2 regions of the Shigella sp. SIG3 genome follow, and region 2 is predicted to be linked to the other one. Evidence: predicted binding sites of a transcription regulator. Region 2 holds the regulator's gene; the other holds the start of a gene.
The links. Region 2 encodes LexA, which represses DNA repair genes until DNA is damaged. Its sites were predicted from a motif close to TNCTGTATGTACATACAGNA; they were not measured.
Positions count from the first base shown of each region.

Region 1 (4,197 bases), on a different contig from region 2:
TCCAGCAACTCCATGTCGGAACGCGAGGTTTCGATGGTGATGACGTCTGCGTCCAGCGCCGCAATCGAATCCATGATGTCGTTGAACTCGCAATAACACATGTGAGTGTGGATTTGTGTGTCATCTTTCGCCACGGCGGCGTTGATACGGAAGGCCTCTACGCCCCACTGGAGATACGCATCCCAGTCGCTACGACGCAGCGGTAAACCTTCGCGCAGCGCCGGTTCGTCAATCTGGATGATGCCAATTCCAGCGGCTTCCAGATCGGCCACTTCATCACGCAGCGCCAGCGCAATCTGTTTGGCGATGGTTTCACGGCTGACATCTTCACGCGGGAACGACCAGCAGAGTATGGTCACCGGCCCCGTCAGCATCCCTTTCACCGGTTTGTCGGTCAGCGATTGCGCATACTTCGCCCACTCCACGGTAATCGGTGCCGGGCGGCTAATGTCACCAATGACAATCGGTGGCTTCACGCAGCGGGAACCGTAGCTCTGTACCCAACCGTTTTGCGTAAAGACAAATCCGTCGAGGTGCTCGCCAAAGTATTCCACCATGTCATTACGCTCGGCCTCGCCATGTACCAGCACATCCAGTCCCAAACGTTCCTGCTCAACAATGGCCTGCTTGATATGTTCCGCAATGCCCGTGCGGTAGTTGTTGGCGTCGAGATTGCCCTTTTTGAAATCCAGACGCAGGGTACGAATTTCCGTGGTTTGCGGGAAGGAACCAATCGTGGTGGTCGGCCACGCTGGCAGTTTAAAACGCGCACGCTGGGCTTCAGCACGCACTTCATAGACATTCGCACGCTGGCTGTCCTGGGCGGTGATCGCCGCCAGACGCTTTTCTACCGCCGGATTATGTACACGAGTAGAGTGACGACGCGCCTGAATTGGGGCGCTCCACTCTGCCAGAGCTGCCGTGTCACCACTGTTCAGCGCATCGCGCAGCAGTGCCAGTTCATGGCATTTTTGTAGGGCGAAGGCAAACCAGCTTTTCACTTCTGCATCAAGACGCGTTTCCACGCTCAGGTCGATGGGGCTGTGCAGCAACGAGCAGGAAGATGCCACCCACAAATCACGTTTGCCGACAATGTCCTTAATTTGCGCATATTTCTCAGTAAGATCGGCGCGCCAGACGTTACGACCATTGATTAGACCCGCAGACAGCAGCCAGTCAGAAGGCAGGCGCTTGTGCAGTTCAACAACGTCATCTTTACCATGTACAAGGTCCACATGCAGCCCCTGAACAGGCAGCGCAGTAATCGTGTCGAGATTTGGCGTTACGCCTTCAAAATAGGTGGTCAGCAGCAGTTTCACCTGTCCCTGGAGCGCGTCGTAAGCGGGTTTGTATGCGTCCAGCCACGCCTGTGGTAGTTCCAGTACCAGCGCGGGTTCATCAATCTGTACCCACTCGATGCCGCGTTTCGCCAGTTCTGCCAGCACTTGCTGATAAACCGGCAGAATGTCGTTCAGCAGGCTAAGGCGGTCAAACTGTTCACCTTTCACTTTCCCCAGCCACAGGTAAGTAACCGGCCCCAGCAGCACAGGCTTAACGTTGTGGCTCAGCGCCAGCGCCTCGTCCACTTCCTCCAGCAGCTGCGTCCAGGTCAGTTTGAACTGTTGGCCTTTAACGAACTCCGGCACCATGTAGTGATAGTTGGTGTTAAACCATTTGGTCATTTCCGCTGCCGCCGCAGGTTCGCCAGTCGGCGCACGTCCACGACCAATACGGAACAGGGTGTCGATATCTACCGAACCGTCTTTGTTCTGATGACGTGGCGGAACATTACCCAGCAGCAAACTGGTGGTCAGTACATGATCGTACCAGGCAAAATCGCCCACCGGCAGCAGGTCGATACCCGCTTGCTTTTGTTGATCCCAGTGACGAGCACGCAGTTCACGCCCTACTGTCAGCAGTTCTTCACGCGTGGAGTTCCCCGCCCAATAACTTTCTTGCACTTTTTTCAGCTCGCGACGCAGGCCAACGCGAGGGAAACCGAGGGTGTGATTCAATATTGTCATTTTTCTTCCTCTAATTATATGTAAATCCTATGGATTTTGAATTTAGGGAAGGCGGCAAGTTTATTCATCGCCGGGAGCTTACTGAAGTAAGTGACCGGGGTGGAGAAACGTAGCCAACGCACCATAAATTTAAAAGACGAAGGATTTTAGCCGTCCAGATGTTTACACATCCATAATTGGCGGTTACTGTATATTCCTCAAGCGCAAATTATTCATGCCGAAGTGAAGGACTTTCATGATCGAAGTAAAACACCTGAAAACGCTACAAGCGTTGCGGAACTGCGGCTCGCTCGCAGCCGCTGCGGCAACGTTGCATCAGACGCAATCCGCCCTGTCTCACCAGTTTAGCGATCTGGAACAACGCCTTGGCTTCCGGCTATTTGTGCGTAAGAGCCAGCCGCTACGCTTTACACCGCAGGGAGAAATCCTGTTGCAACTGGCAAACCAGGTGCTGCCGCAAATCAGCCAGGCACTGCAAGCCTGCAATGAACCGCAGCAGACGCGTCTGCGCATTGCCATTGAGTGCCATAGCTGTATTCAGTGGCTGACACCCGCTTTAGAAAATTTCCATAAGAACTGGCCGCAGGTAGAGATGGATTTTAAATCGGGCGTGACGTTTGACCCGCAGCCCGCGTTGCAACAGGGCGAGCTGGATCTGGTGATGACCTCCGATATCCTGCCGCGCAGTGGCCTGCATTATTCGCCGATGTTCGATTATGAAGTACGCCTGGTGTTAGCACCTGACCATCCACTGGCGGCAAAAACGCGTATTACACCGGAAGATCTCGCCAGCGAGACGCTATTAATTTATCCGGTGCAGCGTAGTCGACTGGATGTCTGGCGGCATTTTCTTCAGCCGGCAGGCGTCAGCCCGTCACTGAAAAGCGTCGATAACACCTTATTATTGATTCAAATGGTTGCCGCGCGGATGGGTATTGCCGCGCTACCGCATTGGGTAGTAGAGAGTTTTGAGCGCCAGGGTCTGGTGGTGACCAAAACCCTGGGCGAAGGCTTGTGGAGCCGACTGTACGCCGCCGTGCGCGATGGCGAGCAGCGTCAGCCAGTTACGGAAGCGTTTATTCGCTCAGCGCGCAATCACGCCTGCGATCATCTGCCGTTTGTGAAGAGCGCGGAGCGACCCACTTACGATGCACCCACAGTGAGGCCAGGATCACCAGCGCGCCTGTAATAAACGTTGGCCAGTGCGGCTGTTGGTGCCAGATAGCCAGGTTTACCAGCAGCCCTGCCGGAACGTGCATATTATTCATAATGCCCAGCGTTCCGGCGTCCACCTGCGTCGCGCCGTAGTTCCACATAAAGTAGCCAATCCCGGAAGCCACCACGCCAAGAAACACCAGAATGCCCCATTGCAACGTGGTTTGCGGCATTTTCTGCGCATTTCCCAGCAAGAACCATGCAATTACCGCCACCAGGAACGCGCCAAGATAGAACCACGCAAAGGCGTTATGCTGCGGCATCGGGCGAGTTTCCATCAGGCGTTTGTAACCCACCATGCCGATGGCAAAAGTGATATTGGAGAGTTGCACCAGCAACAAGCCAGTCCAGAAATGGTCGGTGACCTGATCATAGCGAATAATCCCGGCACCAATCACCGCCAGCAAGGCGCTAAAAGCATAGCCCCAGCGCAGACGGCGCTTACTCATGATGTCATAAATCAGCGTGATGTAGAGCGGCGTCAGTACGGTGAACAGCAACAATTCGGAGACCGTCAGGTAGAGATAAGCGCGGAAACTCAGCATATACATCACGCCGAGCTGCATCGCGCCCACCAGCATATACAGGCCGACCGTTTTCAGGCTATTGCTACGGGTACGCAGAAACGGCAGAAAAACGAGTGCCGCCAAGCCAACGCGCACCAGCACCGCAAAATAGCTATCGACGTGCCCCGCAAGGTACTCGCCATAAAAGCTAAAGGAGAAGGCCCACAGAATCGTGGTGATGATAAGTAGCGCCACAATGGAAAACTCTTTGATTAACGAGTATCCATTGTAGCGAAGTATCAGGTTGACAACTGACCAAATAAAGAACGATTACGATAAATAGAGTTTACGCAGATAATGCGGCACCGCGTCGTCGGCATTAGTACCAATAACTTCCAGCTCCGGATGCAGATCTTTCAGACGCTGGTGCGCACTGCCCATAATGCAGCCTT
Region 1 covers NZ_JBQZXE010000043.1:2,945-7,141, reverse strand. The annotation lists gene metE (5-methyltetrahydropteroyltriglutamate--homocysteine S-methyltransferase) at 1-2,024, opposite strand, end outside; gene metR (HTH-type transcriptional regulator MetR) at 2,260-3,213, shown strand; gene bioP (biotin transporter) at 3,101-4,000, opposite strand; gene yigL (sugar/pyridoxal phosphate phosphatase YigL) at 4,076-4,197, opposite strand, start outside.
Region 1: a site for LexA is predicted at 2,209-2,228, ahead of metR (HTH-type transcriptional regulator MetR). Genes of this name have one in related genera too.

Region 2 (4,197 bases):
TTTGGCGTAAGTACCCACTTCCATGACGTGCTCATAACCGATATAGATCGGAATCAGCGTAATCGGACGCGTGCCGCCACGCAGCATCGCCTGAATGGTCATCGACAGCGTACCGGTTTTCGGATCCAGCAAACGCCCCGTGCGGGAACGACCGCCTTCCACGAAGTACTCGACGGAATAACCACGGCTGAACAGTTCGCCGAGATACTCACGGAAAACGGTGGAATAAAGTTTATTGCCTTTAAAAGTACGGCGAATAAAGAACGCCCCCAGACGGCGGAAAATCGGCCCGGCCGGCCAGAAGTTCAGGTTGATCCCGGCGGCGATATGCGGCGGCACCAGCCCCTGGTGGTACAGCACGTAAGAAAGTAGCAGGTAGTCCATGTGACTGCGGTGGCAAGGCACATACACCAGCTCATGACCGTCGTGGGCCAGCTGGCGAACGCGCTCGGCGTTATGGACGTTGATGCCCTGATAAAATCGGTTCCAGGTGAAGCCCAGAATGCGGTCAGTCAGGCGGATCATCTCGTAAGAGAAATTCGCCGCAATCTCTTCCATCAGCGCAATCGCGTTCTGCTGCGCTTTTTCATGGGAGATTTTTTTGCTGCGCGCTTCATCTTCTACCGCTTTGGCAATGGCGCGGGAGGCGAGCAGCTTATTAAACAGATCCTGACGAGCAGGCAGACGTGGGCCTACGGCAGCCAGACGTTGACGGGCAAAGTGCATACGCGCCACGCGCGCCAGTTTCTGAGCGATAGTTTTATCCGTGCCGTGTTCATCCGCCATACGGCGCAGCGACACTGACGGCGAGAAACGCACAAAACTGTCGCGACCGAGCCACAGTACAGCGAAAAATTTCTGTACGCCGTTAAGCATACGCAGCGGCGGGTTCACTTCGCCTTTTTCACGCCCCGGCGCGCGACCAAACATCACCGATACTGGCACCATCTGCACATCCAGATTTGGGTTGCTACGGTGCAAATCGAGATAGTCGTGGAAAAGCTTAATAGACTCTTCTTTCGGCGTGTAATAGGTGAATACACGCGGCCCGCCGTGAATGAACACATAGCGCGGCAGTAGCGTGCCGTCGATTTCCAGCGGCTCTAACGGGTCAGGCAAATCATGTGCCAGACACTGGGCGCGCAACGTCAGCAAATCTGCTTTCGAGTTGTACGGTAAAACGTACATAATTGGACGAGAGGTATCCAGCCCCAGTTCCGGGGCAGGATCTGCCGGAATAGACTTGCTTTTTACCAGGATGCTTAATGGTAAATTCAGTAATTTGTAGTAAATTCGTGGCCAGCCGGACATAAACGATGTAAAGCCTCTGGTTAATAATGCAAATGCGCGGCAAGGATAGCAGAAAGTCATGGGAAATTCTGTGGTATCCGCTCATGTTTCGCGCGGCGTTACGCAAACCCGAATCATCGGATTTAACGGTACACTGATATTGACGCTCATAATGTAAAAAGGTTCTTTCAATGGCCAATAATACCACTGGATTCACCCGAATTATCAAAGCTGCTGGCTATTCCTGGAAAGGTTTACGCGCTGCATGGATCAACGAAGCGGCATTCCGTCAGGAAGGCGTAGCGGTATTGTTGGCGGTGGTCATCGCCTGCTGGCTGGATGTGGACGCAATTACCCGCGTGCTGCTTATCAGCTCCGTGATGCTGGTGATGATTGTGGAAATCCTCAATAGCGCCATCGAAGCAGTGGTTGACCGAATTGGCTCTGAATACCATGAGCTTTCCGGACGCGCAAAAGATATGGGATCCGCCGCGGTGCTGATTGCCATTATCGTCGCCGTGATTACCTGGTGCATCCTGTTATGGTCGCATTTTGGATAACCCTTCCAGATTTCGATAAATCTCTGGTTTATTGTGCAGTTTATGGTTCCAAAATCGCCTTTTGCTGTATATACTCACAGTATAACTGTATATACACCCAGGGGGCGGAATGAAAGCGTTAACGGCCAGGCAACAAGAGGTGTTTGATCTCATCCGTGATCACATCAGCCAGACAGGTATGCCGCCGACGCGTGCGGAAATCGCGCAGCGTTTGGGGTTCCGTTCCCCAAACGCGGCTGAAGAACATCTGAAGGCGCTGGCACGCAAAGGCGTTATTGAAATTGTTTCCGGCGCATCACGCGGGATTCGTCTGTTGCAGGAAGAGGAAGAAGGGTTGCCGCTGGTAGGTCGTGTGGCTGCCGGTGAACCGCTTCTGGCGCAACAGCATATTGAAGGTCATTATCAGGTCGATCCTTCCTTGTTCAAGCCGAATGCTGATTTCCTGCTGCGCGTCAGCGGGATGTCGATGAAAGATATCGGCATTATGGATGGCGACTTGCTGGCAGTGCATAAAACTCAGGATGTACGTAACGGTCAGGTCGTTGTCGCACGTATTGATGACGAAGTTACCGTTAAGCGCCTGAAAAAACAGGGCAATAAAGTCGAACTGTTGCCAGAAAATAGCGAGTTTAAACCAATTGTCGTTGACCTTCGTCAGCAGAGCTTCACCATTGAAGGGCTGGCGGTTGGGGTTATTCGCAACGGCGACTGGCTGTAACATATCTCTGAGACCGCGATGCCGCCTGGCGTCGCGGTTTGTTTTTCATCTCTCTTCATCAGGCTTGTCTGCATGGCATTCCTCACTTCATCTGATAAAGCACTCTGGCATCTCGCCTTACCCATGATTTTCTCCAATATCACCGTTCCGTTGCTGGGACTGGTCGATACGGCGGTAATTGGTCATCTTGATAGTCCGGTTTATTTGGGCGGCGTGGCGGTTGGTGCAACGGCGACCAGCTTTCTCTTTATGCTGTTGCTGTTTTTACGCATGAGCACCACCGGGCTGACTGCGCAGGCTTATGGTGCCAAAAATCCTCAGGCATTAGCCCGTGCGCTGGTGCAACCGTTGCTGTTGGCGTTGGGGGCCGGGGCGTTAATTGCGCTGTTGCGTACGCCGATTATCGATCTGGCGCTGCATATTGTTGGCGGTAGTGAAGCGGTCCTGGAACAGGCGCGGCGCTTTCTTGAAATCCGCTGGTTAAGCGCTCCGGCGTCGCTGGCGAATCTGGTATTACTCGGTTGGTTACTCGGCGTGCAATATGCCCGTGCGCCAGTAATTTTGTTAGTGGTCGGCAATATCCTCAACATTGTGCTGGATGTCTGGCTGGTGATGGGGCTGCATATGAACGTGCAGGGCGCGGCGCTGGCGACGGTTATTGCGGAATATGCAACATTGCTGATTGGTCTGCTAATGGTGCGTAAAATCCTCAAACTACGCGGAATTTCCGGCGAAATGCTGAAAACTGCCTGGCGAGGAAACTTCCGTCGCTTGCTGGCGCTTAACCGCGATATCATGCTGCGTTCGCTGTTGTTGCAACTCTGTTTCGGCGCGATCACCGTACTTGGTGCGCGACTGGGGAGTGACATTATCGCTGTTAACGCGGTTCTGATGACGCTACTCACCTTTACCGCCTATGCGCTTGATGGTTTTGCCTACGCGGTTGAAGCGCACTCCGGTCAGGCATACGGTGCGCGCGACGGTAGCCAGTTGCTGGATGTATGGCGGGCAGCGTGCCGCCAGTCGGGGATTGTAGCGTTACTGTTTTCGGTGGTTTATTTGCTGGCAGGGGAACACATCATTGCGTTGCTGACGTCGTTAACCCAGATTCAGCAGCTGGCTGACCGCTATCTTATCTGGCAGGTGATTTTGCCGTTGGTTGGCGTCTGGTGTTATCTGCTGGACGGCATGTTTATAGGCGCAACGCGTGCCGCCGAAATGCGTAACAGTATGGCGGTGGCCGCCGCAGGTTTTGCGCTGACGCTCCTTACGCTGCCGTGGCTGGGTAATCATGGTTTGTGGCTGGCATTAACCGTCTTTCTGGCGTTGCGCGGGCTTTCTCTGGCGGCTATCTGGCGGCGTCACTGGCGCAACGGTACCTGGTTTGCCGCAACGTGACGGTTAAAAATTCTGAATAAATTATCCTAAGCCAAATTGCTGACTACACTTAATCTCACGTTCAGAAGAAAAGTGAACGTACTCTCATTCACAACCTAACGATGAGGTCTTGATTATGAATAAAGATGAAGCCGGCGGTAACTGGAAACAGTTTAAAGGTAAAGTGAAAGAGCAATGGGGCAAACTGACCGATGATGATATGACGATCATTGAAGGTAAACGTGATCAACT
Region 2 covers NZ_JBQZXE010000035.1:12,720-16,916, forward strand. The annotation lists gene plsB (glycerol-3-phosphate 1-O-acyltransferase PlsB) at 1-1,311, opposite strand, end outside; gene dgkA (diacylglycerol kinase) at 1,482-1,850, shown strand; gene lexA (transcriptional repressor LexA) at 1,960-2,568, shown strand; gene dinF (MATE family efflux transporter DinF) at 2,641-3,966, shown strand; gene ACUU1I_RS08920 (CsbD family protein) at 4,082-4,197, shown strand, end outside.